Regions from separate parts of the Pantoea sp. X-Soil-ISGK-421 genome, predicted to be linked through region 2. Evidence: riboswitches for the same ligand, from Rfam matches in the RefSeq annotation. Region 2 holds a riboswitch; each other region holds the start of a gene.
What was found. Region 2 has a riboswitch for thiamine pyrophosphate ahead of thiB (thiamine ABC transporter substrate binding subunit). Riboswitches for the same ligand answer to the same signal wherever they lie in the genome.
Positions count from the first base shown of each region.

Region 1: it holds a riboswitch for thiamine pyrophosphate, as region 2 does, so the genes downstream of both, AC6I8K_RS21755 (FAD-dependent oxidoreductase) here and thiB (thiamine ABC transporter substrate binding subunit) in region 2, are expected to answer to the same signal.
Region 3: it holds a riboswitch for thiamine pyrophosphate, as region 2 does, so the genes downstream of both, AC6I8K_RS19420 (LuxE/PaaK family acyltransferase) here and thiB (thiamine ABC transporter substrate binding subunit) in region 2, are expected to answer to the same signal.

Region 1 covers NZ_AP035980.1:659,487-669,825, reverse strand. The annotation lists gene AC6I8K_RS21765 (MFS transporter) at 1-679, shown strand, start outside; gene AC6I8K_RS21760 (6,7-dimethyl-8-ribityllumazine synthase) at 774-1,211, opposite strand; TPP riboswitch at 1,464-1,583, shown strand; gene AC6I8K_RS21755 (FAD-dependent oxidoreductase) at 1,713-2,657, shown strand; gene thiS (sulfur carrier protein ThiS) at 2,641-2,838, shown strand; gene AC6I8K_RS21745 (thiazole synthase) at 2,842-3,600, shown strand; gene AC6I8K_RS21740 (HesA/MoeB/ThiF family protein) at 3,612-4,577, shown strand; gene AC6I8K_RS21735 (ABC transporter ATP-binding protein) at 4,574-5,290, shown strand; gene AC6I8K_RS21730 (ABC transporter permease) at 5,274-6,008, shown strand; gene AC6I8K_RS21725 (ABC transporter substrate-binding protein) at 6,018-6,950, shown strand; gene fepB (Fe2+-enterobactin ABC transporter substrate-binding protein) at 7,089-8,039, shown strand; gene entS (enterobactin transporter EntS) at 8,036-9,298, opposite strand; gene AC6I8K_RS21710 (amino acid adenylation domain-containing protein) at 9,408-10,339, opposite strand, start outside.
Region 2 covers NZ_AP035979.1:731,809-742,147, forward strand. The annotation lists gene rapA (RNA polymerase-associated protein RapA) at 1-1,377, opposite strand, end outside; gene polB (DNA polymerase II) at 1,530-3,890, opposite strand; gene AC6I8K_RS03290 (DedA family protein) at 4,056-4,820, shown strand; gene thiQ (thiamine ABC transporter ATP-binding protein ThiQ) at 4,817-5,518, opposite strand; gene thiP (thiamine/thiamine pyrophosphate ABC transporter permease ThiP) at 5,502-7,088, opposite strand; gene thiB (thiamine ABC transporter substrate binding subunit) at 7,088-8,074, opposite strand; TPP riboswitch at 8,121-8,216, opposite strand; gene sgrR (HTH-type transcriptional regulator SgrR) at 8,354-10,015, opposite strand; gene AC6I8K_RS03315 (MFS transporter) at 10,270-10,339, shown strand, end outside.
Region 3 covers NZ_AP035980.1:131,772-142,110, reverse strand. The annotation lists gene AC6I8K_RS19425 (acyl-CoA reductase) at 1-1,443, opposite strand, end outside; gene AC6I8K_RS19420 (LuxE/PaaK family acyltransferase) at 1,440-2,522, opposite strand; TPP riboswitch at 2,624-2,751, opposite strand; gene AC6I8K_RS19415 (DksA/TraR family C4-type zinc finger protein) at 2,887-3,153, shown strand; gene AC6I8K_RS19410 (YgdI/YgdR family lipoprotein) at 3,238-3,471, shown strand; gene AC6I8K_RS19405 (YgdI/YgdR family lipoprotein) at 3,499-3,729, shown strand; gene AC6I8K_RS19400 (cation-transporting P-type ATPase) at 3,972-6,671, opposite strand; gene AC6I8K_RS19395 (efflux RND transporter periplasmic adaptor subunit) at 7,179-8,267, shown strand; gene AC6I8K_RS19390 (efflux RND transporter permease subunit) at 8,267-10,339, shown strand, end outside.

The DNA of each region.
Region 1 (10,339 bases), on a different replicon from region 2:
CGAAAAAGCACTGCACCTGCAAAAGGAACCGGTTAGCAAAGCGCCGTTGAAAGCGGTGTTCCGCAACTCGGGCCTGATGAAGTTAGTGGCGCTCAACTTCTTTTATCAAACCGGTGATTACGGTTACACACTGTGGCTGCCAAGTATCCTGAAAAATCTCACCGGCACCAATATGGCGGGCGTCGGTCTGCTGGCGGCGATCCCCTTTGTCGCCACCGTGCTCGGCATCTACGCCATTTCATGGTTAAGCGATCGCACCGGTAAGCGCCGATTGTGGGTGATGGTGTCGCTGTTCTGCTTTGCCGCGGCATTGCTGGCTTCGGTGGTACTGCATGACAATGTGGTGGCGGCCTATATTGCGCTGGTGGTGTGCGGCTTCTTCCTCAAAGCGGCAACCAGCCCGTTCTGGTCGATTCCCGGACGAATTGCTGCGCCTGAAGTCGCGGGTAGCGCGCGTGGTGTCATCAATGGTTTGGGTAATCTGGGCGGATTCTGCGGACCGTATTTAGTCGGGATCATGACGCTGCTGTACAGCCAAAACGTGGCGATTTGCTGGCTGGCGGGGTCGCTGGTGATTGCCGGTATCTTTACGCTGTTACTGCCTAAAGCGTGCGATATCAATCCGTCTGAAACGCGCCGACAATTGAAGCGTAATCATTTGATGAGTGTGAAACATTGAGTGAGGCGAGGCTGGCACTATTCTGAATATTAACCAAAGAAAGTCATCATAAATAAAAAGGGAGCGCCTGATGAGGTGCTCCCTTTTTAATGATTCAGTCAATCGACAAATGGTGAATAGCCAGCACTGCGCGCGCCGCTTCTTTGCCTTTCTTAATGAAATGCTCGGTATAGAAGTTTTCGATAACATCAACCGGCTGGAAATTATGTGGCGTTAATGAAACGGAAAACACCGGCACGTTGGTGGTCAGCTGCACATTCATCAGGCCATCAACCACCGCAGCGGCAACAAAATCATGGCGATAGATACCGCCGTCCACCACCAGCGCGGCGCAGACAATCGCATCATACTTGCCGGTTTCGGCCAGACGCTTAGCCAGCAATGGCATTTCAAATGCGCCAGGCACTTCCAGCACTTTTAATTCCGCTTCAACGGATTGATCGGCTAATTCTTTTTCAAAACCTACCAGGGCGTTATGGACAATTTCTTTGTGCCAGCCGGCTTTAATAAATGCAATTTTAATATTGTTCATGGTTATTCCGACATCACCTGTATTTGTTCTTGCGCATAAAATAATGTGTTTGTATACCATATGTTACGCTGGTGATCCACCAAGTCCAGGTAGCGATAAATGCCTTCACGCTCGCCTGTGAGGATGTAAAAACCGCTGTCACAGCTGGCACATTCCGTAGCGGCGCGATTTATCGCGCAATAAATTACGCCGCTACGGAATGTGCGGTGACTGAATAGCGCACTTGACGGCGGCCAACGCCTGCAATACAAATAGACGCGTCGGGGGAGTCTCGCCAAAGAGACTGAGAGGCTAATTGCGCATTGCGCGGCTTAGCGACCCTTTGAACCTGACCCAGTTGATACTGGCGTAGGAAGACTGACAGTCTTTTTCATCGGGCTGTCTGGCGCTCAGGCAAGCTCGATGGTTGCGCCATTTCCCTTCTCCTGTATCTGCGGGTCTCAGCTAACACTGAGAGGCCGATGTGAATTCCCCCTTTTTGAACATCCTGGAACCGGCGCTGTGAGCCGCTGGAGCGTGCTCGGCTGCGGCGTGGCGGGCTTGTGCGTGGCAACCTTGCTGGCGGAACGCGGCGAAGACGTCGAGGTCATTGGCGATGAATCACGCCAACCGGCATCGTGGTTTGCTGGCGGCATGCTGGCGCCCTGGTGTGAAGCCGAAAGCGCGCCGCGCGACGTTATCACCCTTGGACAACATGCCGCCGCATGGTGGCAATCGCGCATCAGCAGCATTGAGCATCAGGGCACGTTAGTGGTTGCGCCACCGCGCGATAGCCAGGAACTCAACCGTTTCGCCTGCATGACCGAGCAGCATCACTGGATCGATCCTGCAGACATCGAACCGGCGCTGGAAGGACGCTTTGCGCGCGGACTGTTTTTCGCCCAGGAAGCGCACCTCGATCCGCGGCTGGCGCTGCAGGAGATGCGTGACACGCTGATCGCGCGCGGTGTGCCCTTCAACCGCACTGCACCGAGTGGACAGATTATCGATTGTCGCGGCATCCACGCCGCGCCTGAACTGCCGCGCCTGCGTGCGGTGCGCGGCGAGATGCTGATCCTGCACAGCGATGAAGTGCAGTTTTCCCGCCCGATTCGTCTGCTGCATCCGCGTTTTCCCTGCTATCTGGTGCCGCGTCGCGGCGGCCATTTCATGCTCGGCGCCACCATGATCGAAAGCGACGATGCCAGCGCCATCAGTGCGCGCGCCATGATGGAGCTGCTCAGCGCCGCATACGCGATCCATCCGGCCTTAGCCGAAGCGCGCGTGATTGAGAGCGGCAGCGGACTGCGTCCGGCCTATCCGGCAAATCTGCCGGAAATTCATTATCACAACCAAACCTTTTATCTCAACGGCCTGTATCGCCACGGTTTTCTGCTGGCACCGATGCTGGCTGAGCAGCTAATGCAGCGCCTTTTCGGGGAGCACTTAAATGAATATTCAGCTTAACGGCCGCGCCATCAGCACCCAGGCCAAGAGCCTGAGCGAATTGCTGATCGAGCAGCAAATTGATGTAGCCTGCGTTGCCACTGCCTTCAACGGGGCTTTTGTGCCAAAAAGCCAGTACGACACACAGCTGCTGGACGAAGGTTGTCAGCTCGAAGTGCTGTCACCGATGCAGGGAGGTTAAGCGATGTTCTACGATTTTGATCCACAATCTCGCTTCCTGCTCGGCACCGCCGGCTATCCTTCGCCCGCCATTTTGCAGCAGGCGGTTGCCGCCTCCGGCACCGACATCATTACCGTCAGTTTGCGGCGCGAAGGCGCGGCGGGGGCGGCTTTCCGCGAATTATTGACCGGCCTCAACATCCGCGTGTTACCGAATACCGCCGGTTGTCACACGGTGAAAGAAGCCGTCACCACCGCCCATATGGCGCGGGAACTGTTCAACACGGCGTGGATCAAACTGGAAGTCATTGGCCATGCCGACACGCTGCAGCCCGATCCTTTTGCGCTAGTAGAAGCAGCGCGCATCCTCACTGAAGACGGCTTTCAGGTGTTCCCGTATACCACCGAAGATCTGATCGTTGGCGAAAAGCTGCTGGCGGCCGGATGTGAATTGTTGATGCCGTGGGGCGCGCCGATCGGTTCCGGCCAGGGTTTGCGTAACATTGACGGCCTGCGCGCGATGCGTGCGTGGTTCAGCGATGTTCCGCTGATTATTGATGCGGGAATTGGCGCGCCGTCGCAGGCCGCGCAGGCGATGGAAATGGGTTTCGATGGCATCCTGCTCAATACCGCCGTCGCCAAAGCGGGCGACCCGATCGGCATGGCCAACGCCTTCCGCCTGGCGATTGAAGCCGGACAGGCCGCACGCCGCGCCGGATTGATGGAGAAGCGTGATATGGCGAGCGCGTCCACGCCGATCTTTGGCTTGGCCAACTTAAGTTGAGGCCGCTAAATATGCAACGTTATCAACGTCAGATGATGCTGCCGGAAATCGGTGAGGCAGGGCAACAGAGGCTGCTAAACGCGCGCGTGCTGGTGGCGGGCGCGGGTGGATTAAGCGCCACACTGTTGCCGCAGTTGGTGGGCGCGGGTGTCGGTCATATTCGTCTGTATGACGACGATGTCGTGGCGCTGCATAACCTGCATCGGCAAACACTCTTTACTCTGCAGGATATCGACCAGCCCAAAGTGCTGCGGGCGCAGCAGGCTTTGCAGCAGCGCAATCCTGAAGTGCAGGTCGAGGCGCTGCAGCAGTCGCTAAGCGCCAGCAATGTGCAGCAGGCACTGGTGGGATGCGATCTGGTGATCGACGCGGCAGATAATTTTGCCGTGACTTACCAACTTTCCGATGCTTGCCTGCTGGCAGGCATTCCGCTGATCAGCGCCTCGGTGCTGGGTCGGCAAGGTTACGTCGGCGGATTCTGTGGCGGATCGCCGAGCTATCGCGCGGTGTTCCCGCGCTTGCCATCATCGGCTGCGAACTGTAATACCGCAGGGGTGATGGGCCCGGCAGTCGCGACGCTCGGCGCGATGCAGGCGCAGATGGCGCTCAGCGTGCTGCTGCAGTTGCCGCCATCGCCGCTCGGTTGTCTGGTGAATTGCGACTTCGTGAACTGGCACTTCCGCCAGTTCCGCTTTGATGGCGCGGAAGAGCCGGAACATGCGGTGCCGTTTATCGATCTGCCACTGCTGGCCGCCGACGACTGCATTGTAGAACTGCGCAGCTGTGAAGAAGCACCGATCAGCGTGGCAGAGCGTGTTGAGCGCATTTTGCCGCAGGAGATCGCGGCGTGGCGGCCGCCCACGCAGCAGCGCATCGTGCTGGTGTGCGCCAGCGGCATTCGCGCCGCGCAGGCCGCGACCGCGCTGGCGCAGCGCGGATTTCACCAGCTTGCGATTCTGGCGGCCAATCGCCCATGAATCAGGACATTCTTTTCAACGATGTCAGCTTTAGCTGGGGCGATAAGCCGCTGTGCCAGCAGCTGAATCTGCAACTGCGCGGCGGCAAGACCACCGTCATGCTGGGACGCAGCGGCATCGGTAAAAGTACGCTACTGCGGCTGGTCGCCGGTTTACTCAAGCCGCAGCAGGGCGCGGTGCAGGGCTTAACCGGCAATGTGGCGTGGATGGGCCAGCAGGATCTGCTTTATCCGTGGCTAACGGTGCTGGACAACGTGATGCTGTCGGCAAGGCTGAGCGGCGAAAAGCCGGATTGCGCGCGTGCGCTGGCGTTGCTGGAGCAGGTGAAACTCAGCGACGTGGCGCATGCGCCGCCGCATCAACTCTCCGGCGGCATGCGGCAACGCGTAGCGCTGGCACGCACGCTCTATGCGCAGCGCGAAGTGGTGCTGATGGATGAACCCTTCGCCACGCTGGATGTGATGACCAAACTCAGTTTGCAAACCCTGACCGCCAATTTACTGCGCGGCAAAACCGTGCTGCTGGTCACCCACGATCCGCTGGAAGCGTGCCGCATGGCCAATGATATTTTGCTGCTGCAAGGCCAGCCGCTGAACATCGAAAGCTGGCCGGTTCACACCGGTGATGTGCCGCGTCCGTTTGACCATCCCGCGGTGCTGCAGGCGCAGGCTCAACTCTTCACACGATTGAATACACATGAAAACACTGTTTAGCGCGATCTACCTGATCGTGGTGCTGCTAGGTGGTTGGTTGCTGGCACGTCACAGCGGCGTACCCACTTTCCTGCTGCCCGCGCCACAGGCGGTGCTCGAAGCGCTGTGGCTGCATCGCCAACTGCTGTGGCATCACACGCTCTATACGCTGGCGGAAATTGTGCTGGCGCTGCTGCTGGGGGTCGGCGCAGGCGTCACGCTGGCGGTGCTGATGGCGGCCAGCCCGCTGTTGCGCCGCGTGCTGTTTCCGCTGGTCACCGCCAGCCAGGCGATTCCGGTGTTTGCCCTGGCACCACTGCTGGTGCTGTGGCTCGGCTTTGGTATCGCATCAAAAGTGGTGGTAGCCGCATTAATTCTCTTTTTCCCGCTGTGCTTATCGCTGTTCGATGGACTGTGCCGCACGCCGGGCGGCTGGCTGGAGCTGGCGCAAACCACCACGCACTCGCGCTTTCGTATCTTCTGGCGCGTGCGCTGGCCCGCCGCGTTACCGCAATTTTTCTCCGGCCTGCAGATGGCGGTGGTGCTGGCACCCATTGGGGTGGTGATTGGCGAATGGGTCGGCGCCAGCGAAGGGCTCGGCTACCTGATGATGCAATCCAACGCGCGGCTGGAAACCGCCACCAGCTTCGCGGCGCTGCTGCTGTTACTGATTCTGGCGCTGCTGCTTTCGGGCAGCGTGGCGCTGATTCGCAATAAAATCCTCTGGCAAACCACATAAGGACACACCTTGAACACCCTACGAATCGCATTGACCGCGTTGCTGCTGCTGGCGACCGCTAACGTCCAGGCTGCGGAGAAAGTTCGCCTGCTGCTCGACTGGTTTATTAACCCGAACCACGCGGCGATTTTCGCTGCTCAATACAGCGGCGCGTTTAAGAAAGAGGGGCTGGATGTGGAGATGATCGCGCCCGCCGATTCAGCTTCCGTTCCGCTGCTACTGGCGGCGGGCAAAGTCGACCTCGCCATAAGCTACCAGCCGCAGCTCTATACGCTGGTGGAAAAAGAGGTGCCGGTGATTCGTGTCGGGACGTTGATCAATCAGCCGCTGAATACGCTGACCACCGTGTCGAGCGATATCCACACCCTCAAGGATTTCGCCGGCAAAACCATCGGCTATGCGGTGCCGGGCACCGAAGATGTGGCGATCCGCAATATGCTGAAATCGCAGGGCGTCGATGCTGACTCGGTGAAGTTCATCAACCTGAATATGGATGGCACCTCTGCGTTGCTGACGCACAAGATTGATGGCGCGATGACGATATTCCGCAACTATGAGCTGCTGGATCTGAAAGACAAAGGTGCTACGCCAACGGTATTCAAGCCGGAAGATTACGGCGTGCCCGCCTATGACGAGCTGATCATTCTGGCGAACCAAAAAACCGCCGCACAGGATAAGCGTATTCCCGCGTTTTTACGTGGACTGGATGCCGGTGTGGTGTGGCTGCGTGCGCATCCGCAGGAAGTGTGGCAGGCGTTTATCAAGCACTATCCCGAGCTGAACACGCCGCTCAATTACCAGGCGTGGCAGGCGACGCTGCCGTACTTCGCCGCGCACAGCGCGGAGTTTGATAAGGCGCGCTACCAGGCGTTTGGCGAATATATGAAAGCCAATGGCGTGATTAAAACTGTGGCGCCGCTGGGGCGTTATTCCCTTCAGTAATCTCCTCCCGGTGCGCATTCATGCGCACCCTACACATTCGTAGGGTCGTCATTCATGGCGACCTGCTAATATCCCTTGCACCCACACTTATTTTTGATAATGATATTTATTCTCAACTATCAAGTCATGGATAACCTGATGCGTTTCCCCGCGTTTACTCTGCTGCTTACCCTATTTTTCATCTGCACTACGACACAAGCCAACGCTAGCTGGCCGCGCACCCTCGCCACACCGAAAGGCCCTTTCACGCTGCAACAGCCGCCGCAGCGCATTGTCTCCACCAGCGTCACCTTGAGTGGCACCTTGCTGGCGATTAACGCGCCGCTGGTCGCTTCCGGCGCCACCAGTCGCAGCAGCAGCGTGTCGGATGCGCAGGGCTTTTTCACCCAATGGAGCGCGGTGGCCAAAGCGCGTCAGGTGAAATCGCTCTATATATCGCAGCCGAACGCTGAAGCGATTGCCGCTGAAGCGCCAGATTTGATCGTGATGGCCGCCACCGGCGGGGATTCGGCGCTGCGTCTTTACGATCAACTGCAAACCATCGCACCGGTGTTAGTGATCGACTACGGCGATAAGCGCTGGCAGGCATTGGCCTTGCAACTGGGTGCGATTACCGGCCATGAAGCCGATGCCCAAAAGGTGATTGCAGCGTTCGACCAACGGGTGGCAGCGGTGCGTCATACCATCACGCTGCCGCCGCAGCCGACCTCTGCGCTGGTCTATTACGAAGATGGACGCGGAATGAATTTGTGGACGGCAGCATCAGCGCAGGGCGCGTTGTTGCAGGATTTGGGCTTCACGCTGGCCGCGCCGCCCGCCAGTTTTCAGGGCAGCACCAGCATGGGTAAACGCAATGACATTATTCAGCTGAATGGGGAAAACATGGCCGATGGCATCACCGGCAACACACTCTTGTTGTTTGCCGCCGATGAAAAAACCGTGCCGCAAGTGGCGAAGAATCCGTTCCTCGCCCATCTGCCTGCGGTGCAGCAGCACCACATCTTTGCCGTAGGTAATGACACCTTTCGCCTCGATTACTACAGCGCCAGCAATATGCTGAGCAGCATCGAGCGGCAGTTTACTCGTTAAGCCTCTGCGGTGGCGGGCTGCGGCGCGTCAGGTTGTTCACTGAGACGCGCCGTGCGCAGGCCGCGCGCCGCCAGCGACAGCAGCAGCAATAATCCTGCTGCCAATCCACCAAACCACAGCACGCTGCTCAGCGGTGCCAGCGCCCGTGCCAGCGCCCCTAATCCCAATGCACCAACCGAATCGCCGGTCACATCCTGAGCGGTGCCAAGACTGTTCACGCGTCCCAGCAGCGCATCCGGCGTGTGATGCTGCGTCAGCATAAACTGCAGCAGCGAGGCAATGGCGTTGCTGTAGCCGTAACACACCAGCGCCAGCAGCGCGGGCAGCAGATGGTTGTAAAGGCCAAGTGAGGCGATGCAGGTAAACGCCAGCAGCGCACAGCCAATCAGCACCAATCCGGGACGCGCTAACTGCCGCACCCACCCGCTGGTAAAGGCACCGATCATTGCGCCCAGCGGTACCGCCGAGTACATCAATCCCAATGCGGATGCATCGGCGTGAAACGTTAACGCCAGCGCCGGGAACAGAATACGCACCGCGCCGACCATGCTGAGTAGCAAACCGACCAGCACCACCGCGCCGACCACTTTATGCTGGCAGACAAACTGAATGCCGCTCGCCAGCGCGCGCAGCGGATGCTCGGGTTCCTGCTGGTCGGGTTTCATCGCCGGTAAGCGCACCAGCGGAATCAGCGTAGCCAGCGTGCCGATAGCGGCGACCGCAAATGCCCAACCGACACCCGCAGCAACGATGATCATACCGCCGAGCGCGGGGGATAAAATCGCGCCGAGGCGCACCGTTAGCATGCTGAGCGCACCGGCTTCTGCCAGATGCTCACGTCCGACAATCAGCGGGATCACTGCCATCAGCGCGGTCATACCGAGTGCGCCAAAGAAGCCATCCCAGAAGGCGAGGAAGTAGAGCGCCAGCAACGAAGGCGCCGGGCTAAAGGCGTTGAGGCTGAGCAACACAAAGCCGATGCCGCAGGTGCCGCGCGCGAACAGGATCAACGTGCGGCGATCGTAGCGATCGGCCAGCACACCGCCGAGCAGCAGTCCGATGAACATGCCGATGCCGTCGAGCATTACCGCCACGCCGACTTGCAGCGTGGATCCGGTCATCGCCTGAATCTGCACCGGCACGCCAACCGCCAACATGCCAAGGGCGAACACCGATAGCATGCGCGCACAGAATATCGCGCGGAACGACGCGTTGTTTTTCAGCAAACTAAAATCTAAAAATATCGAGGGCTTAGCCATAAGTCTCCAACAGTAAATCATCTTTGCATCACCCGTAGCGGCGCGATTTATCGCGCGGTTTTAACGGCGCGCAATGAATTGCGCCGCTACGATGAGTGCTTTATTTGATCTAGGTAAACAAACGATTGATCAACGGACCCAGCACCTTCAGCGAATCGGCCGAGAGAATATCGGCGTGTTCGCAATCCAGCGGGAAAATCGTTAATTCATCAACAAACGGTGCCCAACTGGCGCGCACATCCATACCCTGCGGCAGTGTTCTCTCGGCCATGAACAGTGTGGCTTTGCCGGCATAACGCGGGGTACGTGCTTCGGCGAGGCGCGCGACGGCGTCTTTGTAGTTGGCGACGATGGTGCTAAACATCACCGCCTTCTCTTCACGCAGCAGCGGATCGCGCTCATCTTCAGTGGCGGCCATAAATTCGGCCTGCTCGCGCGCCACTTCCTGTTCCGCCTCGTCGGCATCTGGCGTGCGCCAATCCTGACCTTCTGCCGGATAGGTATCCAGCAGGCCAAGAAATGCCACCGTTTCACCCTGTGCCTGCAAACGTGCCGCAATCCCGTGTGCCAGCGTGCCGCCGAGTGAATAGCCCAGCAGGAAATAAGGACCGCTCGGCTGCTGCTGGCGAATCGCCTGCAGATGGTGGTCACACATCGCCTCTACGCTATGACACGCGGCAATCACGCCGTTGGGACGCGGCGATTGCAGGCCGACAATCGGGAAATCGCCGTCGAGATAGTGCAGCAGGGCGCTGTACTGCCAGGCGAAACCGGATGCCGGATGGATACAGAACAGTGTTGGGCCGTGACCGGCGCGCAGCGGCAGCAGTTCGCCGTTGCCACCGCTTTCATTGTTCGCACCGCCGTCAAGCAGCGCCGCCAGTTTCTCCACGCTGCGCGCGGCGATGATCTGGCCAACGCTGAGCGGCGGCACTTCACGCCGACGCAGTTCCGCTGCCAGACGCATCGCCAGCAGCGAATGACCACCGAGCGCGAAGAAATCGTCATCGGCAAATACGCTGTCGCAACCGAGCAACTGCT
Region 2 (10,339 bases):
GCTTTTGCGCGTGCCCATGATGCCGGAGACTTTAATGGCGGTTTGATACTGCGCGGGCAGTGGCAAACGAATCTGATGCAACTCGCGTTTAGGGAAGCCTTTTACGCCGTTACGCGTGTTACGGAACAGCACGCGGCTGGTGCCGTGGCGATCCATCAGCATTGAGACCAGCTCTTTACGCGCGTCTTCTTTGCCGTCGCGATCGCTGTTAGCCACTTGCAGTAGCGGCTCAATATCTTGTTCGCCGATCAGATCGTTAATCAGGTTCATTTCATCTTTGCTGATGGCGTGATCGGCTAGCAGCGAACTCACCGCATCGGCCACCGGACGATAATGTTGCTGTTCTTCAACAAACTGGCCGAAATCGTGGAAACGATTGGGATCGAGCAGGCGCAGACGCGCAAAGTGGCTCTCTAATCCCAGCTGCTCTGGTGTTGCCGTCAGCAGCAATACGCCCGCGGTTTTTTCTGCCAGCTGCTCGATAACCTGATATTCGCGGCTCGGTGCGTCTTCGCTCCATGCCAGATGGTGCGCTTCATCGACTACCAACAGATCCCAATCGGCATCCGCCAACAGCTCAAGACGCTGCTTGTTTCGGCGCACAAAATCGAGCGAGCAGATTATCAGCTGCTCGGTTTCAAACGCGTTATCACTGTCGTGCTGCGCCTCGGTGTAGCGATCGTCATCAAACAGCGCAAAGCGCAGGTTGAAGCGACGCAGCATTTCCACCAGCCACTGATGTTGTAGCGTTTCCGGCACCACAATCAGCACGCGTTCGGCGCGACCGGCCAGCAGCTGTTGCTGGATGATCATCCCGGCTTCAATGGTTTTACCCAGGCCCACTTCGTCCGCCAGCAGCACGCGCGGCGCATGGCGACGGCCAACATCGTGCGCGATGTGCAGCTGATGCGGGATCAGATTGGTGCGCATACCGCGCAGGCCGCTGATCGGCAAACGATATTGCTCACTATGATATTTACGCGCACGAAAACGCAGCGCAAAGCGATCCATGCGGTCGAGCTGGCCGGCGAACAAGCGATCCTGTGGCTTGCTGAACACCAATTTGCTGTCCAGCATCACTTCACGCATCACCACATCGTTTTCTTCGGTATCGAGACGCGTGCCGATGTAAGTCATTAACTCGTTTTCGTTGCGGACTTCATCGACGCACATCTGCCAGCCTTCATGGCTGGTGATGGTGTCACCCGGATTGAAAATCACACGAGTAACCGGAGCATCATTTCGAGCATACAGGCGGTTTTCGCCGGTTGCCGGAAAAAGCATGGTGATCATACGCGTATCAATCGCGACAACCGTGCCCAGTCCCAGTTCACTTTCCGTATCACTAATCCAGCGCTGACCCAGTGTAAAAACCATATATTTTTTGCTCGACTCTCTTACATGCCATAAAGAAGTTCACCTGCACTCAGGCAATACCCAACCGCCAAACGGGTGTTTGGTCAGATTGTGTGTGCGGTGAGAATCAGGAAGGGCGCTATGGTACTGGATGGCAAGGCATTCGTCACCTGTCAAAAAAGCCCCAACTGCCCAGTAATCAGTGTAGCAAAGTCATCACCGACAAACGGTAAAATACCGTCAGCCACCGGTTGTAGCTGTTTGGTGACGTAGTGATCGTAGTCGAGAGGCGTGTTACGCGCCTCCAGGGGTTCCGGTCCTGCCGTCGCCATCACATAGCGAATCGAGCCGCCGTTTTGATATTGCAACGGCCGCTGTAACTTACGGTTGTGCTCATCGGCGAGACGCGCGGCACGCACGTGTGGCGGCACATTGCGCTCGTAATCTTTCAGTGCGCGACGCAGCCGCTTTTTATACACCAGACGATCGTCGAGCTCGCCTGCCAGCAATTGCGCCACTGTTTCGCGGATGTAATCCTGCCACGGTTCGCCACGAAAAATGCGGCCATACAGGTTCTGCTGGAACTGTTGCGCCAGCGGCGTCCAGTCGGTGCGTACGGATTCGAGGCCTTTAAACACCAGCCGCTCGCCACTGTCGCTGCGGATCAGGCCGGCGTAACGCTTTTTGCTGCCCTGTTCGGCGCCGCGAATGGTCGGCATCAGAAAGCGGCTGAAGTGGGTTTCATACTCAAGCTCCAGCGCGCTCTTCAGCCCATACGTGGATTGCAGATGCTGCTGCCACCAGCCATTAACACGTTCGGCGAGGTGACGACCCATTGCCGCCGCCTCCGCTTCACTGCGCGCGCCTTTCAGCCAGACGAAGGTAGAATCGGTATCGCCGTAAATCACATCAAAGCCTTCGGCTTCAATCAATTCGCGCGTTTGCTGCATGATGGCGTGGCCGCGCAGGGTAATGGATGACGCCAGGCGCGGATCGAAGAAACGACAAGCGCTGGTCCCGAGCACGCCGTAAAAAGCATTCATGATGATTTTCAGCGCCTGTGACAGCGGTTTATTGTTGTCGCGCTTAGCGGCTTCGCGACCTTGCCAGATCTGCTCGACAATCGCGGGTAAACAGTGCGTGTCGCGGGAAAAACGCGCGTTGCGGAAGCCGGGGACCGAATCAACATCATCCGGATGCGCCAGGCCTTCCACCAGACCGACCGGATCGATGAGAAAGGTACGAATAATCGAGGGATACAGACTTTTATAATCCAGTACCAGCACCGAGTCATACAGGCCGGGACGCGAATCCATCACGTAGCCGCCAGGGCTGGCTTCCGGCGCCACTTCGCCGAGATTAGGCGCCACGAAACCGGCGCGGTGCATGCGCGGAATATAGAGATGCCCAAACGCCGCCACCGAACCGCCGTGACGATCCACCGCTAAACCGTTCACCGTGGCGCGTTCCAGCAAGAACGGCATGATGGCGGTGTGCTGGAAAATGCGCGTCACCAGCTCGCAATCCTTGAGATTGTATTTCGCCAGCGCCGGTTTATCGTTGGCGAAGCGCCAGTTAATCTCCTCCATGCGCTGCCACGGATTATCAATGGCTTTGCCTTCACCCAGCAGCTGGCGCGATACCGCTTCAAGGCTGAAAGAGGGAAAATCCCAGAAGGCGGATTTGAGCGCGTCGATGCCATCGATAATCAAGCGGCCCGTCGCCTGCGCGAAGAACACGCCGGGTTTAAAACCGTGCTCGCGCCACTCCAGCGCGTGCTTCTGGCGGCCTAAGCGCAGCGGAATGCCGTAACGGTCGGCATGCTTTTGCAATACACGCAGATCGAACTGCACCACGTTCCAGCCGATAATCACGTCCGGTTCATGCCGCTCAAACCAGGCATTGAGCTGCTCCAGCAGCTGTGGGCGGCTATCCACATAAATCAGCTCAAAATCAAGCGTGCTGGCATCGCCGTTGGGCGGACCGAGCATGTAAACCTGGCGCTGGCCGCAGCCTTCCAGCCCGATGCAGTAGAGCTCGCCATGCTGGGTGGTTTCGATATCCAGCGACACCCATTTCAACTGCGGACGGTAATCAGGATGCGGTTTTAGGCGTGCGTTGACCACGCTGTCACCGCGCATTTCACCGCTAAACCACACTGGCGCGGTGATAAAGCGCTCCATCAGGTAGCGTTCGGGTGGGCGAATATCGGCTTCGTAGACGGAAATGCCGTTCTCGCGCAGGCGCTTTTCCAGGTTTTGCAGTTGGCGATTGCTGCGGCAATAGAGGCCAAACACCGGACGTCGGCGAAAATCCTTCAGCTCCAGCGCTTGCAGGCGCGTGTGGCGCTCACCGTGGATGAGCGCCTCGGTTTGCGCACGAAACTCCTCGGGAACAAACGCCACCGATTCCTGCGCAGGCAGCACCAGCCGCTGCGGGCCGTTGTCGGTTGCCAGCCACAGCACCACTTCGCTGCCGGTCGGCGTATCTCGCCAATGTCGGGTAAGCAGAAAACCTGCGCGCGGATCGGTCACGGTAACTCCAGAGAATGAATTGCATTCAGTATAACATGGATGTTTATACAGTGTCTCAGCAGGCGAGATTGCCACCACTTTGTCAACATCGTTCTACAATTCTTGCCTTGACGCCTGTAGGTATGCTCTGGACAATCCAGCCTCTATATTCCGCAGAGGATATTTATGGAAGCCTGGATTCAACACCTGTTTTCGCAATCGCTGGAGTACGCGCTGATCGCCGTGGCGCTGGTGACCTTCCTTGAGTCGCTGGCCTTCGTGGGATTGCTGTTGCCGGGCACGGTATTAATGGCCAGCCTTGGGGCGCTGGTTGGTAGTGGACAAATTGGTCTTTATCCCGCGTGGGCGGCCGGATTCGTGGGTTGTTTAATCGGCGATTGGGTCTCTTACGGCATCGGCTGGAAGTTTCAGGGGCCGCTGCATCGCTGGAAATATCTGAAAAAGTACCAGGGTTTGCTGGATAAAACCGAGCATGCACTGCACCAGCACAGCATGTTCACCATTCTGGTCGGCCGTTTTGTTGGGCCAACGCGTCCGCTGATTCCGTTAGCGGCAGGTATGCTGGAACTGCCGGTGCGCAAGTTCTTGCCGCCCAATTTGATCGGCTGCATTCTCTGGCCGCCAGCGTATTTGATGCCGGGCATTTTGGCGGGCGTGGCGATTGATGTGCCGCAGGCGGCACAGGGCGGCAACTTTAAATGGTTACTGCTGCTGGTGGCGCTGCTGCTGTGGCTCGGTGGCTGGTTACTGTGGCGCTGGTGGCGCAGCGGGAAAACCGTTGATTGGGCAACGAAATATCTGCCGACCGCGCGCCTGCGCTGGCTGGCACCGTTAATGGCGACGATCGGTCTGGGCGCGTTTATCGCCATCCAGTTCCATCCGATGATGCCGATCTTCCGCCAGCTGTTAGGGAAAGTGTTCTTCGCTTAACGACGTTGCACGCCAAGGATGGCGGCTGCTTCACTTTCGCCCCGCACTAAACTCTCCGTGCTGCCATCCCAGTAAATGCGCCCATCAACGATCACCAAACTGCGCGCCGCAATCTGTTGCGCATCTTCCAGGCTATGCGACACCATCAACAAGGTGATGTTGCGGCTTTCGCACACCGAACGCACCAACTGGAGCATCTCACCACGCAGCGCCGGATCGAGCGCGGAAAAGGGCTCATCCAGCAGTAAAATCGGCTGATTGCGCAACAGGCAACGCGCCAACGCCACGCGCTGACGCTGACCGCCGGAGAGCTGACCCGGCAAACGCGCTAGCATCGGCTGCAGGCCGGTTTGTTCTGCGATGTCGGCCAGCTGCTGCTGCTGATCGCGCGTCAGTTTCAGGCCCGGATGTAAACCCAACGCCATGTTTTGCTGCACCGTCAGATGCGGAAAAAGATTGTTCTCCTGAAACAGCATCGACACCGGCCGCGCTGATGGCACGCTGTGCGTATGATCAACGCCGTTCATCACCAGCGCGCCTTGATTGATCGGCAAAAAGCCGCCAATCAGGCTCAGCAAGGTGCTTTTGCCTGCGCCGCTCGGGCCGAGGATCGCCAGACGTTCACCCGCCTGCGCCGTAAAACTGAAGCGCATCGGCAGATGCTGATAAAGGTAAGTGAGGTTATTCAGTGTCAGCATGGCGGCCCGGTAATTTTTCCATCAGTGTAAAGAGGAGCAAGCAGAGTAACAGTAGCAGCAGCGCGGTGACGGCACCGTCCGCGCCGCGATAGGCGCCAATCTGCTGGAACAGATAGAAGGGCAGCGTGCGAAAATCGGCGCTGCCAAACAGCGCGACAACGCCGAAATCACCGATCGACAATACGCAGGCAAACGCCAGCGCTTGAGCAAGTGGGCGTTTCAGCGCGCGCAATTCAATCAGTCGCAAGCGGTTGAAACCCGCGATGCCGAGTGAGGAACACAGCTGGCTGTATCGGGCGCTGATATCACGCATCGGATTCTCCAGCACTTTCATGGCGTAGGGAATGGCGATCAATGCGTTGGTGAAGATCACCAAGCCATCGGCGCGCTGTGGCAGCCCGATGGTGGCGTTGAACAGCAGGAAGAAACCGCTCGCTAGCACGATGCCCGGCATCGCCAGAATCAGCATGCCGCTCATTTCCATCGCCTGCGCGGCGATCATATTCTGCCGCTGACGCAGTTCGCGACTGCTCCAGAGCAGCATCATGGTCAGCACCACACAGAGCACCCCGGCACCCACGGCGATACGCAGCGAGGTAAAGGTGGCTTGCCAGAGCGCCGCTTGTTGTAGCGCACCGGCGACGCCGCCGCGCAAACCATCCACCACCACCGCTGCCAGCGGTGGTAACAGCAGCAGCAGCGCCAGGCCAATCAATACCGTATCGGCAACGCGCGCATGCCATGAATCCTGCGGATCGCGCCAGCCACGAATGCTTTGGCTTCCGGCGGGAATGGCTTTGCTAAAGCGCTGGCTCAGCAATACCAGTAGCAAGCAGCAGCCGAGCTGTAACATTGCCAGCAGCGCCGCGCGACCCGGATCGTAATCGAAATTCAGCGCCTGATAGATCGCCAGCTCCAGCGTGGTGGCCTGCGGACCGCCGCCCAACGCCAGCACCGTGGCGAAGCTGGCGAAACAGAGCATAAAGATCAGCGCCGCTGTGGGCAAAATCTGACGGCGTAGCCACGGCCACTCCAGCAAATGAAATAGATTCCAGCCGCGCAGGCCAAGTTGGGCGGCGACTTGCCGCTGCTCGCCGGGAATGCTCTCCAGCGCTTGCAACAGCAGGCGCGTCGCCAGCGGCAGGTTAAAGAAGACGTGCGCCAGCAGAATGCCCTGCAGGCCGTACGGCGAAAAGTGGTAGTCAAAGCCGAGGGCCGCGCACAGTTGCGCCAGCCAGCCGCTGCGACCGTAAACGCTAAGCAAGCCAAACACCGCCACCAGCACCGGTAGCACCAGCGTCATGGCGCACAGGCGCAGCAACAGATTGCGGCCAGGGAAACGGCGACGATAGAGCGCGCGTGCCAGCAGAATCGCGGGCAGCACCGACAGCAGCGCTGAGAGCAACGCCTGCTCAAACGAGAACAGCAGCACATGATGCAGATAGCTGTCGTCGAGCAGCGCGCGCCAGTCGGTGGCCGGTGCAACCATCACCAAGGCGCCAAACGCCAGCAGCGCTACCGCGCACAGCAATAGCGCGGTGAGCGAACCGGGAATTAACCAACCTGGCATTAGCGGCTAACGGCGCGTTGCCATGCGCTGATCCATGCGGCGCGATGGTCGGCCACGTCGGCTGGCGTGAATTGCAACGCTTTAGCGGGCACCTGTAGCGCTTGATAACCGGCAGGAAGATCGCTTTTGATGACGGGATACATCCAGTTGCCGGTGGGAATGGTCTGCTGGAAGGCAGGAGAAACCATAAACTGCATGAACTGCTGCGCCAGCTTGGGCTGTTTACTGCTGGCGAGTTGTGCGGCAACTTCCACCTGCAAATAGTGGCCTTCGCTGAATTCGGCCGCGGCGTAGTTCTCTTTCTTCTCTTCGATGATGTGATAAGCCGGAGACGTGGTGTAACTCAATACCAGATCGCCTTCGCCTTTCAGGAACAGACCGTAAGCTTCGCTCCAGCCTTTGGTAACGGTAACGGTTTTTTGTGCCAGCTTCTGCCATGCGTCAGGCGCGTTTTCGCCATAGACTTTCTGCATCCACAGCAACAGGCCAAGGCCCGGCGTGCTGGTACGTGGATCTTCATAGATCACGCGCCATTTTTCCGGGCTTTCGACCAGTTCTTTTAGGCTTTTGGGCGGATTCTTCAGCTTGTTTTTATCGTAGACGAAGGCAAAGTAGCCATAGTCGAACGGGATGAAGGTGTCGTTATGCCAGCCATCCGGCAGCTGCAAAGCGTGTGTATCGACGCTGCTTTTAGCAAACAGGCCGGTTTTCTCTGCCGCCTGCACCAGATTGTTATCCAGTCCCAGCACCACATCGGCTTTGCTGTTTTTGCCTTCCATTCGCACGCGATTGAGCAGTGACACGCCATCTTCCAGCGCCACGTACTTCAGCTCGCAGTCGCACTGCGCTTCGAAGGCTTTTTTCACCGCCGGGCCGGGACCCCAATCGGCAGAGAATGAATCGTAGGTGTAAACGGTCAGAATCGGTTTGGCTGCGAAAGCCGGTACAGCAACCAGCAGCAACACAGGCAGAACTTTGTTTAACACTTTGCGCTCCTTGAGGAGAAGATAAGTTGAGTCGCAAAGGATCTGAGGAGTGATACATCTCAAATCCCTACGCCGGTATTAGCCGGATCAGGTTCGACGGGTTTCTCTCAGCCCTGACATCAAGGCACCCCGTTGAGAACGGCTCATTCTAGTCATTTATAGGACAGCGTGAAAGGATCATGGGCCGGAAGTCTTGTTCCATTCTGCTCGGTGTGCATGAATGCGTACCCTACGAAACCGCGTTCTTTAAACGTAGGGTCGCCATTTATGGTCACCTATTTACAGCTCCGGCGGTGCAAACCAGGCCGATTTGAAATCAAACCAGCCGAGTGTATTCAGTCGCACGCCACGCATACTGCGTTGACCTTCCAGCAGCAGCCAATGATGAAAAAGAGGGTGCAGATAGTCGCTGTCGATCAATTGTTTGCTCCATTCAGCAAGGGGTAAATCTTTCTGCCGCCAGCGCGCCGCATCGCCTTGCCAATCAATCGGGATGCAGTGATGCATCAGCGGTAGCTCGAACAGTTGGGCGAATAGCGCGTACTCCAGCGGCAGGGTAAAGTTGACGCTGCCGAGCCAAATGTCACTTTCGCTTTTGCCTTCAAACCACACTTCGTAGCTCACCTCCCGCGTGATTAACTCCACACCGTGCTGTGCCAGCAGCGGGCGCAACGCGTTGGCGATGCCTTCATGCTCGACGTGATGGCTATACCAACTCAGCGTTAGTTGGGTTAATCCTGCCGGTTTGTCGGCAGGTGTGAGATCGCGGCGATGGTGCCAGCGCGGCAGCAGGCCATAGGCCGGGAACCAGTAACGCTGATAGCCAACGCCAGCATGATTTAATAAGGCGATGGGGTTGAACAGATAGCTCACCCAGCGGCGGAAATGCGCGTCGCGGCCCAAGGCAGAACGCTGATCGAACAGCAGAAAATAACAGCCTTCTTCCAGTCGACTCTCTTCCGATTTTTCATCCGCGGTTTCGCCCTGCAGTTTTACCCCGGCATACACCAGTTCATCGCTGATCTCGGGTAGCACCCAAATCGACACATCATCAATCAGCGCGCGATAGCCAAAATAGTCATCAAAGGCGGCAATTCTCAGCTGTGTCTGCTGATTACGCTCCACGCTGTAAGGCCCGGTGCCAATCGGCTGGCGAGAAAACTGACGTAGGGTCGGCCATTCGCGCGGTAGGATCATCGCGCTGACGCTTGCCAGCAGCCATGGTAACCAATCGTCGGGCTGACTAAGATGGATATCCAGCGTCCAGGGCGCGGGCGAATGCAGCTTTTCGATATGTGAAAACAGCGGCTGGCTGCGCACGCGTTCCAGTGAGGCAATGACATCGTCAATCTCCAGTTCACGGCCATGGTGAAAACGAATCGCCGGGCGTAGAAAGAAGCGCCAGTGCAGCGGTGAGGTTTGCTGCCAGTGATGCGCAATATCGGGCTCGATTTCCCCCTTTTCCTCATTTATACGCATCAGACCGTTGAAAATTTGCCTTGCCAGATGGGTTTCTGAACGGCGCAGCGGCGAACCGGGCAGTAGATTAGGCAGCGGACGATAATAAAGCACGCGCAGGATGTGTTTGCCTTGCCGAAAGCTACGGCCTAAATGTGCCGCGATCATCTGGCGCACCTGATTTTTATCGCCCACTAACTGTACTAGCTGATCGATACGATCCTGCTCCAGCAGATCCTCGGCACGCTGTTGCTGGAGTGCCAAGCCGGTGTAGCAGAAACTCAGCATTGAGCGCTTGCCACGTCCCGCTTCCGCCTGCCAAATCAGCCAGCCTTCACCTTGCATGGCGTTGAGCAGGTTACGCATATGCCGACGCGAGCAATGCAGCCGTTCGGCCAACGCGTTCAAGGTCGTTTCCTGATCCTGGCCCTGGCAGCTTTGCCATAAGCGGATGAATTGCTGTTGCAGACGTGCAGAGGACATAAAAGGGGAACTCCTTCTCAGAATCGCTCAGTTTTTCCTGCCTCATATTAGAGGCATACTGCCCGGCAATGGAAGAGCGGGAGGCATTCAGCAATGAATGGCGCTCTAACAGCGGTTCCGCCAATGTGGAACCTTTTCTGAGTAGGGTGCATTTTCACCGCCAGCAGCGCTTTATCTGCTGGCTTTTTTCGTTTTGCTGTAGAATCTTCTACCCTCTTTTCTCTACCCATTTTTAACCGCAAAGGGATTTCTGCATGAAATCGCTGTTAACGCGCCAACGCCGCGTCAATCCGGTCTATCTCTCATTTATGGCTGTGTCGTTTA
Region 3 (10,339 bases), on a different replicon from region 2:
CGCATAGGGGGCGTAATGTTCGGCGGCCGTTTCTGCGCCCTGCTCAATTTCCGTGATGGTCACCAGATCGAGCAAACTAAAACGCCCGTCGTGATGCCAGCCCGCTTCCGGCGAGGTCATATTGCCAAACCCGGCGATGCGGGTGACGCCCACTTGCCCGAGCAGAGCGGAGATGCGGAACAACGCCTGCGGCGCGGCCGCTACGCCGGCGGTTTGCAGAAAATGCCGCTGCGGCGCCAGCAAATCGATCACCTCATTCAGCGCATCAACTGACACCACTTTTAACGTGCGCCCAAGGGCGCCAGGCAATAACGCTTCCGCGTGATCAACGCTCACCACCGCCCAACTCTCTGTCGCATCGCCATACAGCGTGCGATCGCCACGCAGTGCGCGAATCTCCTCGCCATTACGCCACGCGGCAATACTGTTCGTCTCTTCGCTAGCCAGCGGACGGCGGGGATGTTTATGCGCCAGTGCGGCAAGTTCATGGGCGATATAGCTGGCGAACTCATTTGGCGACACCTTACCGCCGCGTTCAACAAACAGCATCTGCGGCGAGTAGCAACCCGCCTGGTCGTAACACATCACGTCGTGAGCCACGCGACGCGCCAGTTCAGCGCCCTGCCGTGAATTCAGCGCTGAATTCGCCACTAGCCCAAAGCTGATTTTGTGGCCGTGTGGCAGAAAGCGGGTGGTGACAGGCAAACGCTGTTGGATCGCCGCCAGCGTTGAGTTTCCGCCATAAGCCACCACCGCATCGGGCTGGCGCAGCCACGTTGGCTCGGTTTGCGCATCGCCACCTTTCCACCACACTACTGCGATGCACTCGCCCAGTTTTGGGTCGATTTCCGCCAGCAATTGCGCGAACCAGCTCGCCATCAGTGGCTCATTGCCCGGCAGTTTGCCAATGGTGCCCGCTTTGACCAGCAGACCGCAGATCAAACTCCACAGCGGCAAACCGGGCACATTACCCGCCCAGATGTGCATCAATAGCTGCGGGCCAAATGCCCGCGCGAAACCGCCTTTAGGGCGCGGTTGGAAATCGTCGAGCATTTGAGGATCGGCGAAATCTTCCGCCAGAAAGCGTTTCAGCTGCGGCTGGCGGAAAGTTTTCAGGTAGCCGGTGAGGCCAAGGCGCACCATTTCGGCATCGTAACCGGTGATAATCGGCAGCAGCTTTTCAGCCTTGATACGTAACGGATGCTGGCGATCAAGTAGTCGCACTACCGCTTGATCAACGACGGCAATGATCTGCGCGACGCTTAGCTGGCAGAGGTAGGCGCGGGCGTTGGCGCGGATGCGCGCAGAAAGAGCGTTTATCTGCTCATCATTGAGTTGCGGAACGCAAACCTCAAGATTTTCGCCGTGATGGCTGAAATTCAGCGTGTGCCACTGCACGTCATCAATGGAAAGGCCCGGCAGATGACCGGCAATTTCTTTCACAGCGGAGCCCGCGCGCCGGCGAGAAACGCATCCATGGTCAATGAACAGCCTTTGGCATCAGCACCGGTCGCGCGTCCCAGCAGATGAAATCCGCCAGGCACGATCGCACCGGCATCTTCCGTTAACAGGGCGGAAACCGAGTTGAAATGCGCCAGATCGTGATGCACCAGCACGCCAATCTCGCCCTCCGGCACATCATCACCGGTAAGCGGATTGACCACACGCGTGCGGATCCAGTGCGGTCCTGATTTCACCGGCGGGCAGTGTTCATTCCCCGAGTCGTAGAATTGCGTGCTGATTTCGGTCATACCGTACATGTTGATGCAGTGTTGGCGCGGAATGCCGAATGCGGCGGCGAGCGATGCGTAGAATTCTTCCGCGCCCATTTCGCGTGACTGGCCCTTAAACCCGCCGGTATCCAGAATGCGACTGCCTGCAGGCAGCGAGAAGCGCCGCTGCTGGCGCTGCATTTCATCGAGCAGATGCACGAAGCTGTAGCTTGCACCCAGCAGCGCATACGGCTCGCCGCGAGCTTCGGTCTGCTCCAGCGCGTTGAACAGAAGTTCGGTTTCGAGACCCTGCTCGCCCACCATCACTGCACTGTCTGGCGTACCACATTCCTGTAGCGCCACATCGAGATAGGTAGCCAGCGAGGAGTTCGGCATCACCACCGGGTCCGGGAACAAAATGCCCATGCGGATACGTGCTCTGCCTGCCATAAAGCGGCGGCGGAAGTTGAGCAGCATTGAATGTTTCCACACTTCCAGCGTTGGGTGGTAGCTGCGCCCTTTTACCGTGCCGGTAGTGCCGCTGGTCATAAAAATGGCTGCCATTTCGTCGACGGGTCGGCAGCTGAGGGTCAAATCTTTAAAGGCGGTAATCGGAATGGCGGGAATATTGCGCCAGCTTTTCACCGTCAGGGGCGTGCGGCCACGCTGGATGGCGAAGCGGCGATAAGGTGGGTTATGGGTGAACTGGTAGGCGAAGATTTCAAGGGCCAGCTGGTTGAAATCGTCGTCTGAGGCATCTTCGCGCTGCAGGAATGCCAGCAGAGCCTGGATGATTTGGGTTTCGTTCATGTGCATAGCCACCTTTGCGATTGCGCAGAGACTCCCAGGCATCGCCTGAAGAGCGCGAACTGTCCGCTACAAAGCACAAAGAGGGAATCAGGGCGTACTGTCGCCCTGCGGTTCCGCATCCCTACGCCGGTATTAGCCGGATCAGGTTCGGAGGGTCACTACGTTGCCAGCGCAGACACGCCAGCCGGTAGAATCTCAGCCCCTTAACAGAGCACCCCTTGGAACAAGCCGCAGTCTAGGGTGGCGCCCGATGATGTGTCAACCCTGTTAAAAGTGGTGGCGATTAACGCAGTCATTCCCACCTGCCCGGCATTAATCGCGCCGTGTCTTATACTTTTCCTATACGTTTTTATGGAGGTGAAGTATGGCTGGCGGTTGGTCGGAAGACGGTGCGGTTCACAAACAAATTGATGCCACGGTTGATGATGCGGTAGCCCGCGCCCGCGAAAATCTCGGTCACGGCGAAAGCGCTGAGTTTTGCGATGAGTGCGGTGAACCGATCCCGGAAGCGCGTCGCGCGGCGTTAGCGGGCGTGCGTTATTGCGTGAACTGTCAAAGCAAGATGGATAAAAAACAGGCGGCGAACAGCGGTTACAATCGTCGCGGAAGTAAGGATAGCCAGTTGCGTTAATACCCCGCTTTCTGGCTGTTTCGGAAAAATGTTCTAAGCTATTTAGGTAGTTAAAACTTATTCCACTGAAAGGAACTCATCACGATGAAAAAAACAGTATTAGCAACCGCATTTCTTGGCACCTTTATGGCAATGACATTGTCAGCGTGTTCTTCTAATCAGGCCATTAAGACTACCGACGGACGCACTATCGTGACGTCTGGCAAGCCGCAAATCGACAGCGACACGGGCCTTGTTTCCTATAAGGATGCGCAAACCGGTAAAACTGAGCAGATCAATCGCGACAAGATTACCAACATGAGCGAACTGGATAATTAATATCCTTATAACTGTCTGGAGAGACTAATGAAAAAATCAATTTTGCTTTCTATTACTGCAGTGATTGCCCTGTCCGCACTGACCGGATGTACGCGTACTTCTTACGCTATCCACACCAATGATGGTCGCACCATCGTAACTGATGGCAAACCACAGGATGCGGAAACCGGCCTGCTGGGTTATGTGGATGCCAATGGCGTGAAGCAGCAAATGAATAAGAGTGACGTGAAAGAGATTTCAGAAATTCCTAAGAAATAATCTGACTGAATCCGCACCGCTGAAAGAGATTGTCCTTCCAGCGGTGCGGATTTAACGCCCTGATATGCCTGATTTAGCCATCGTTGCGCTGCAGTCCATCGATATACCTTTTACTCTCCCTCAGCACCTCAACAATGCGTTCAAGTTCCACTGGCGCGCCACTGCGTACCGGCATGCTGTTAGCCAGCCGATGCATGCGCAGCGGAATTTCTAACGTACAAGGAATATCTCTCAGCCAGCACTTAACCTGCTACACGCCATCCTCGCGTCAAACGCTTTTCTATCTCCACCAGCACAAAGATTCCGGCGCTTACCGCCAACGAAATCAGCCAGTATTTAAACGGCAGCGGCGTGGTGCCAAACAGCGTGTTCATCAGCGGAACATAAATAATCATCGCCTGTAGCGCGATAAGCACCACGGTGACCAGCCAGATACCCCGGTTTTTCAGCAAACCTGCATCCAGCGAGAACCCGTTACTGTTGCGGCAGTTCAGCATGTAAACCCACTGCGCGGTCACCAGCATCTGCAGCAACACGGTGCGGATAAACTCCGGCGTGTAGCCGCGCGGCTGCAGCCAGGCTTCCAGCACAAAGGCGCTAATTGAAATCAGCAGACCCACGAAGATCACGCGCCAGATGGCGTAACCATCCATCACCGGGCTGCGCGCGTTACGCGGCGGTCGGCGCATGATGTTGCGTTCTGCCGGTTCGAATGCCAGACCAAACGACAGCGTTGCTGAGGTCGCCATGTTCATCCACAAAATCTGCACCGGCGTCAGCGGCAGCAAGTTGCCCATCAGAATCGCAATGATGATCAGCAATCCCTGCGCGAGGTTGGTGGGCATGATAAACAGAATGGTTTTCTTCAGATTATCGTAGACGCGTCGGCCCTCTTTCACCGCCGCAGCGATAGTGGCGAAGTTGTCATCGGCGAGGATCATATCTGCCGCCTCTTTGGTCACTTCAGTGCCTTTAATGCCCATCGCGATACCGACATTGGCCTGCTTCAGTGCGGGCGCATCATTGACGCCATCACCGGTCATGCCAACGATCTCACCGCTGCTCTCCAGCGCTTTCACCAGACGCAACTTATGCTCGGGACTGGTACGAGCAAAGATGTCGTACTCGCGCGCGGCCACACCCAATTCGGCATCATCCATGTGCTCCAGCTGATAACCGGTGATGGCGGAGTCGCTGTTACCAATGCCCAACATCTGACCAATCGCCATCGCGGTTTCCGGGTGATCGCCGGTGATCATCTTCACGCGAATTCCGGCCTGCTGGCAGTCGCGAATGGCGCTGATGGCTTCCGGACGCGGCGGATCCATCATGCAGGCCAGTCCCAGCATCTGCATGCCGTGACGTAAATCATCGTGATCAATAGAGTGCTGCGCTTCCGGCAGCCAGCGCCACGCGGCGGCGACGGTGCGCAAGCCTTCGCTGGCGTAAGTGGTGATCGCCGCTTCCCAATAGCGGCGATCAATGACTTCCGCCTCTGTCGCTCCCTGCTGCTGCTGACACAGCGCAAGCAACACATCAGGCGCGCCGGTCATCAGCAAGCAAGGCTTGCCATCAATCAGGCAGCTTACCGCCATGTATTTGTAGGCCGAATCAAACGGCAGCTTGCTCAGGATCTGCACGTTGTCACTCTGAATGCCCGCCTTGGCGGCCAGCACTTTTAGCGCACCTTCGGTTGGGCCACCGACAATGCCCCAGTTGCCGTTGGCATCCTGACGCAGCTGGCTCTCGTTACAGATATCTACCACCTGCAAAAAACCCTGCATCAGCGCATCGGACTGCTGGCCGGCTTCAAGGGTAAACTCACCTTTAGGTTCATAGCTGTTGCCGCTGATGCGCCACTGGCTATTCGCCAGCACCACTGCTTTTACCGTCATTTCGTTCATGGTTAGCGTGCCGGTTTTATCCGAGCAGATCACCGTCATGGCGCCGAGCGTTTCGACAGTCGGCAGCTTACGAATGATGGCGTGATTGCGCGCCATCGACTGCACGCCGAGCGACAGAATGATCGAGATAATCGCCGGTAAGCCTTCCGGCACGGCTGCCACCGCGAGGCTGATCACCGACAACAGCAGCTCCGTCACCGCGATGTCACGCAGCAGATAACCAAACACGAACAGCGCCGCCATCATCAACATAATGATGCCGAAAATGGCTTTACCGAGTTTGTCGATCTGCACCAGCAACGGGGTTTTCGCCTCTTCAATCGCGGAGATCATCGCATTGATGTGGCCCAACTCCGTGTCGCCGCCGGTGGCGATCACCACGCCCAGCGCGGTACCCGAGCTGACGGTCGTGCCGGAATAGGCCAGGTTCAGGCGATCGCCGAGCGCTTTCTCGCCCTCCAGTGCCACGGTATTCTTAGATACCACCGTCGATTCACCGGTCAAAATCGCCTCTTCGACGCGCAGGTTATGCACTTCAAACAGACGCAAATCCGCCGGGATCTTATCGCCTGGGCGCAGCATGACCACATCGCCCACCACCAGATCCTGAGTGGCGACGGTAATCTGCTGGCCATCGCGTAGCACCATGGCATCGCTCGACATCATGTTCTGAATACTTTTCAGCGACTTTTCTGCGTTACTTTCCTGAATGAAGCCGATTAGCGCGTTGATAACGGCCACGCCGAGAATGACAAAGGTATCGACCCAATGGCCCATCACCGCAGTGATCACCGCGGCCGCCAGCAGGATATAGATCAGCACATCTTTGAAATGCGCCAGAAAACGCATCAACAGTGATTTTTCCGCTTTCTGCGGCAGCACGTTTGGCCCGTTGGCGGTTAATCGTTGCTGAGCGTCGGTTGTGCTCAATCCCGCGGGTGAGCTGTTTATTGCTTTAAATACGGCGGCGTTATCCTGCTGATAATAGGGCCGCGCGGTTGCCTCCGAACGTTTTGGCTGAATAGGAATAACGGTCATAATTAACCCCGTGAGATTGAAATGAAAATATAAAAGCGTGCGAAAATAAAAAACACATTTTAATTATATTTTCCCGAAGCATACTGACCGTGGTCATGTTTTTACCGATTTGAAAGTGTGATGCTAATAAAGAAAGCACTAATTACTCAGTGTTATTATTTTCACCCGATTAGAAAGCTCACGTAACGAATATATCTTCACCGTTTGTGCCAGACTCTATTAACCTGATGGGGAATTATTTTGAATAAAATACATAAACTGACATTTCCGATGATTATCTTCTTTATTTTCATTGCGGTATCATCAACTACCGCGATTGGTTTTCTGACCTACAATATCGTTTCACGCATGGCGGGATAATTAGTTTCGCTATACACAGCGAAATTAAACGAAAGTTAAACACCTTTAATCCACCCCTGTTAATGACCCTTATATTGCGGAGGGTCATTATTCACTGCTTCATCTAATGGCATATTCCCGCCCTTTCTTTCTTATTGAGGCAGGGGCATGAATAATTGGCCAGTGCTGGGCGCACTTCTAATTTGTTTGGTTTTGATTGGCTGTGACAATAAAAGCGGTGGTGAAATCACCACACCTCGCGTAATTAAAGCGTTAACACTGAGTGAAAATACCACAGAGAAAGTCAGGCTATTTCCGGCGCGTATTTCAGCCGGCGATTACACCGAGTTAGCCTTTAAGCGTACCGGTCGGCTAGCGCAGCTGCAGGTGCGTGAAGGCAGCCATGTTAAGGCTGGCGAGGTGATTGGCCGGCTGATCGATACTGATGCGCAACTGCGGGTCAACGATCAGCAGAACAGATTCAGGCTGGCAGATCGCCAGTATCAACGCTTTAGTGCGCTGGCCACGCGCAGTGCCGTTTCGCAAGCTGATATGGATGTGCAAAAGGCGAACCGCGACGCCGCCGCCGTGGCGCTCAACATCGCCAAACAGGAGCTGGATTACCATACCTTGCGCGCACCTTTTGACGGCATCGTCACCAGCGTCGCGTCACAAAATCATCAGGTGGTCGCCGCCGGACAAACGGTGGCGGTGATCAGCCGTAACGATGTGCTGGATGTGATTTTTAGCGTGCCGGAAAACCTGTTTACCAGCCTTGACGTGCAGAACGCGACCTATCAGCCGGAGATCAGCCTGAATGCGCTGCCGGGCCGTACGTTTCGCGCGGCATATAAAGAACATCGCGCAGAAGCTGATGCCGCCACGCTAACCTGGCAAGTGGTGCTGACGATGCCGCGTCCCACAGATTTACCGCAGGTCAGCGGCTTGAGCGGCACGGTAAAAGTGCAGATGCACAACCTGCCCACGTCCGATGGCACCCCGCTGCTGCGCGTACCCGCCAACGCGGTGTTTAACCCGGATCACAGCCTGCCAAATCAGCCTTACGTGTGGCTAATCAGCGGTGAAGGCGATGTGCTTAACGTTCAGCAGCAGCCAGTGGTGGTGGGAAAACTCAATGCACAGGGCATCGAAATCCTTTCCGGGCTGAACGTGGGCGATCGTATTGTGGTCGCGGGCGTCAGCGATCTGCGTGATGGTCAGGCGGTACGCTTGTGGACACGCGAGCGAGGTCTGTGATGCGCCTGCTGGAACAGTTCCTTAAATACCCGATTCGCAGCTGGCTGGTGATCCTGCTGCTCGGCGTGGGCGGCATTTTTGCGCTGCTCAATATCGGTCGCCTGGAAGATCCGCTTTTTACCATCAAATCGGCGGTGATTGTGACGCACTATCCCGGCGCTTCGGCCCAGCAGGTGGAAGAGGAAGTGACGCTGCCGCTGGAGAACGCCTTGCAGCGTTTGCCGTCCCTCGACAACGTCAGTTCGATTTCCAGCAACGGCTTATCGCAGATCACCGTCACGATTCACAGCCATTATCGCGCCGACGACTTGCCGCAGGTGTGGGATGAACTGCGTCGCCGCGTGGACGATGCCACGCGCCAGTTTCCGCCCGGCGTCAGCGCGCCCATCGTCAATGACGACTTTGGCGATGTGTACGGCTACTTCTTTACCCTTTCGGGAGAGAACTTCAGCAACGGCGAGCTGCGAACTTATGCCGATCAGCTGCGGCGTGAGCTGAATCTGGTGCCCGGCGTGGCGAAAGTGGCGATCGCCGGCATCGAACAGGAGCAAGTGAACATCACACTCTCTAGCCAGCAGATGGCGGCGCTGGGCATTACGCCACAGCGTGTGGCCGCCGTGCTCAACAGCGTTAATGCCGTTTCCGATGCGGGCCAGATTCGCATCGGCAATGAAGCGATCCGTTTCCATCCCACCGGCGAATTTCAATCGCTGGACGAGATCAGCGCGCTGCCGATCTCCGCGCCTGGCAGCAGCCAGCAAGTGCTGCTGCGTGATATCGCTACGGTCAGCTATGGCGTCACCGAGCAGCCGGGTAATCTCTATCATGCTAACGGCGATGCCGCATTGGCGATGGGCGTCTCCTTTGCGCCTGGCGTCAACGTCATTGATGTCGGTGATGCGTTAAGCGCCAAAATTCAGCAGCATCAGCAGGCCAAACCCCTCGGCATCGCGCTGGACGTGTTTTATAACCAGGCGCAGGAAGTGAAGCAGTCCGTCGATGGCTTCATCAATAACTTCCTGATGGCATTGGCGATTGTGGTAGGTACGCTGCTGCTGTTTATGGGCGTTCGCAGCGGCATGGTGATTGCTGCCTCGCTGGCGCTCAATGTGCTTGGCACGCTGTTGATCATGTATTTGTTTAAGCTTGAGCTGCAGCGCGTGTCGCTGGGCGCACTGATTATCTCGCTCAGCATGCTGGTGGATAACGCCATCGTGGTGGTGGAAGGCATCAAGGTCGATCGTCAGCGCGGCAAGCCGTTGCAACAGGCGATGATGCAGATAGTAAAACGCAGCGCGCTGCCGCTGCTTGGCGCCACGGTGATCGCCATCATTGCTTTCGCACCGATTGGTTTATCGCAGGATTCCACCGGCGAATACTGCAAATCGCTGTTCCAGGTCCTGCTGATTTCCCTGCTACTGAGTTGGATCACCGCGCTAACGCTAACGCCGGTGTTCGTGCAGTGGATGGATGGCCGTCAGGTGGTCAGTAAAACAGCCGCGCAGCCATATCAGGGCGTGTTGTTCCGCCTGTATCGCCGCGTGCTCACCACGCTGCTGCACTTCCGCATCACGACCTTGGTGCTGATGGCGGCGTGTCTGGCGGCATCGTTCTATGGCTTTGGCTACGTGAAGCAGAACTTCTTCCCCGCCTCTAATACGCCGATTTTCTTCACCGATCTGTGGCTGCCGTATGGCACTGACATCCATTACACCGCGCAAACCGCGCGCGAGATTGAAGGCTGGATCAGCCAGCAGACCGGGGTGACCAGCACCGTGACCACCATTGGTCAGGGCGCGATGCGTTTTACGCTGACCTACGATGCCACGCGGCAGTACAGTAATTACGGGCAGATAATGGTGCGTGTGCAGGACGCGAAGCAGCTGGAAACGCTCGCCCAGCAGACCGAGCAGCACATCCGGGATAACTTCCCGCAGGTGACGGAGCGCATCAAACGCATTAATTTCGGTAGCGCCAGCGACAGCACGATTGCGTTGCGCGTCACCGGCCCCGATCCCATTACGTTGCGCCAGATTGCCAGCCAGATTGACGACATTTTCCTCGCCGAAGGC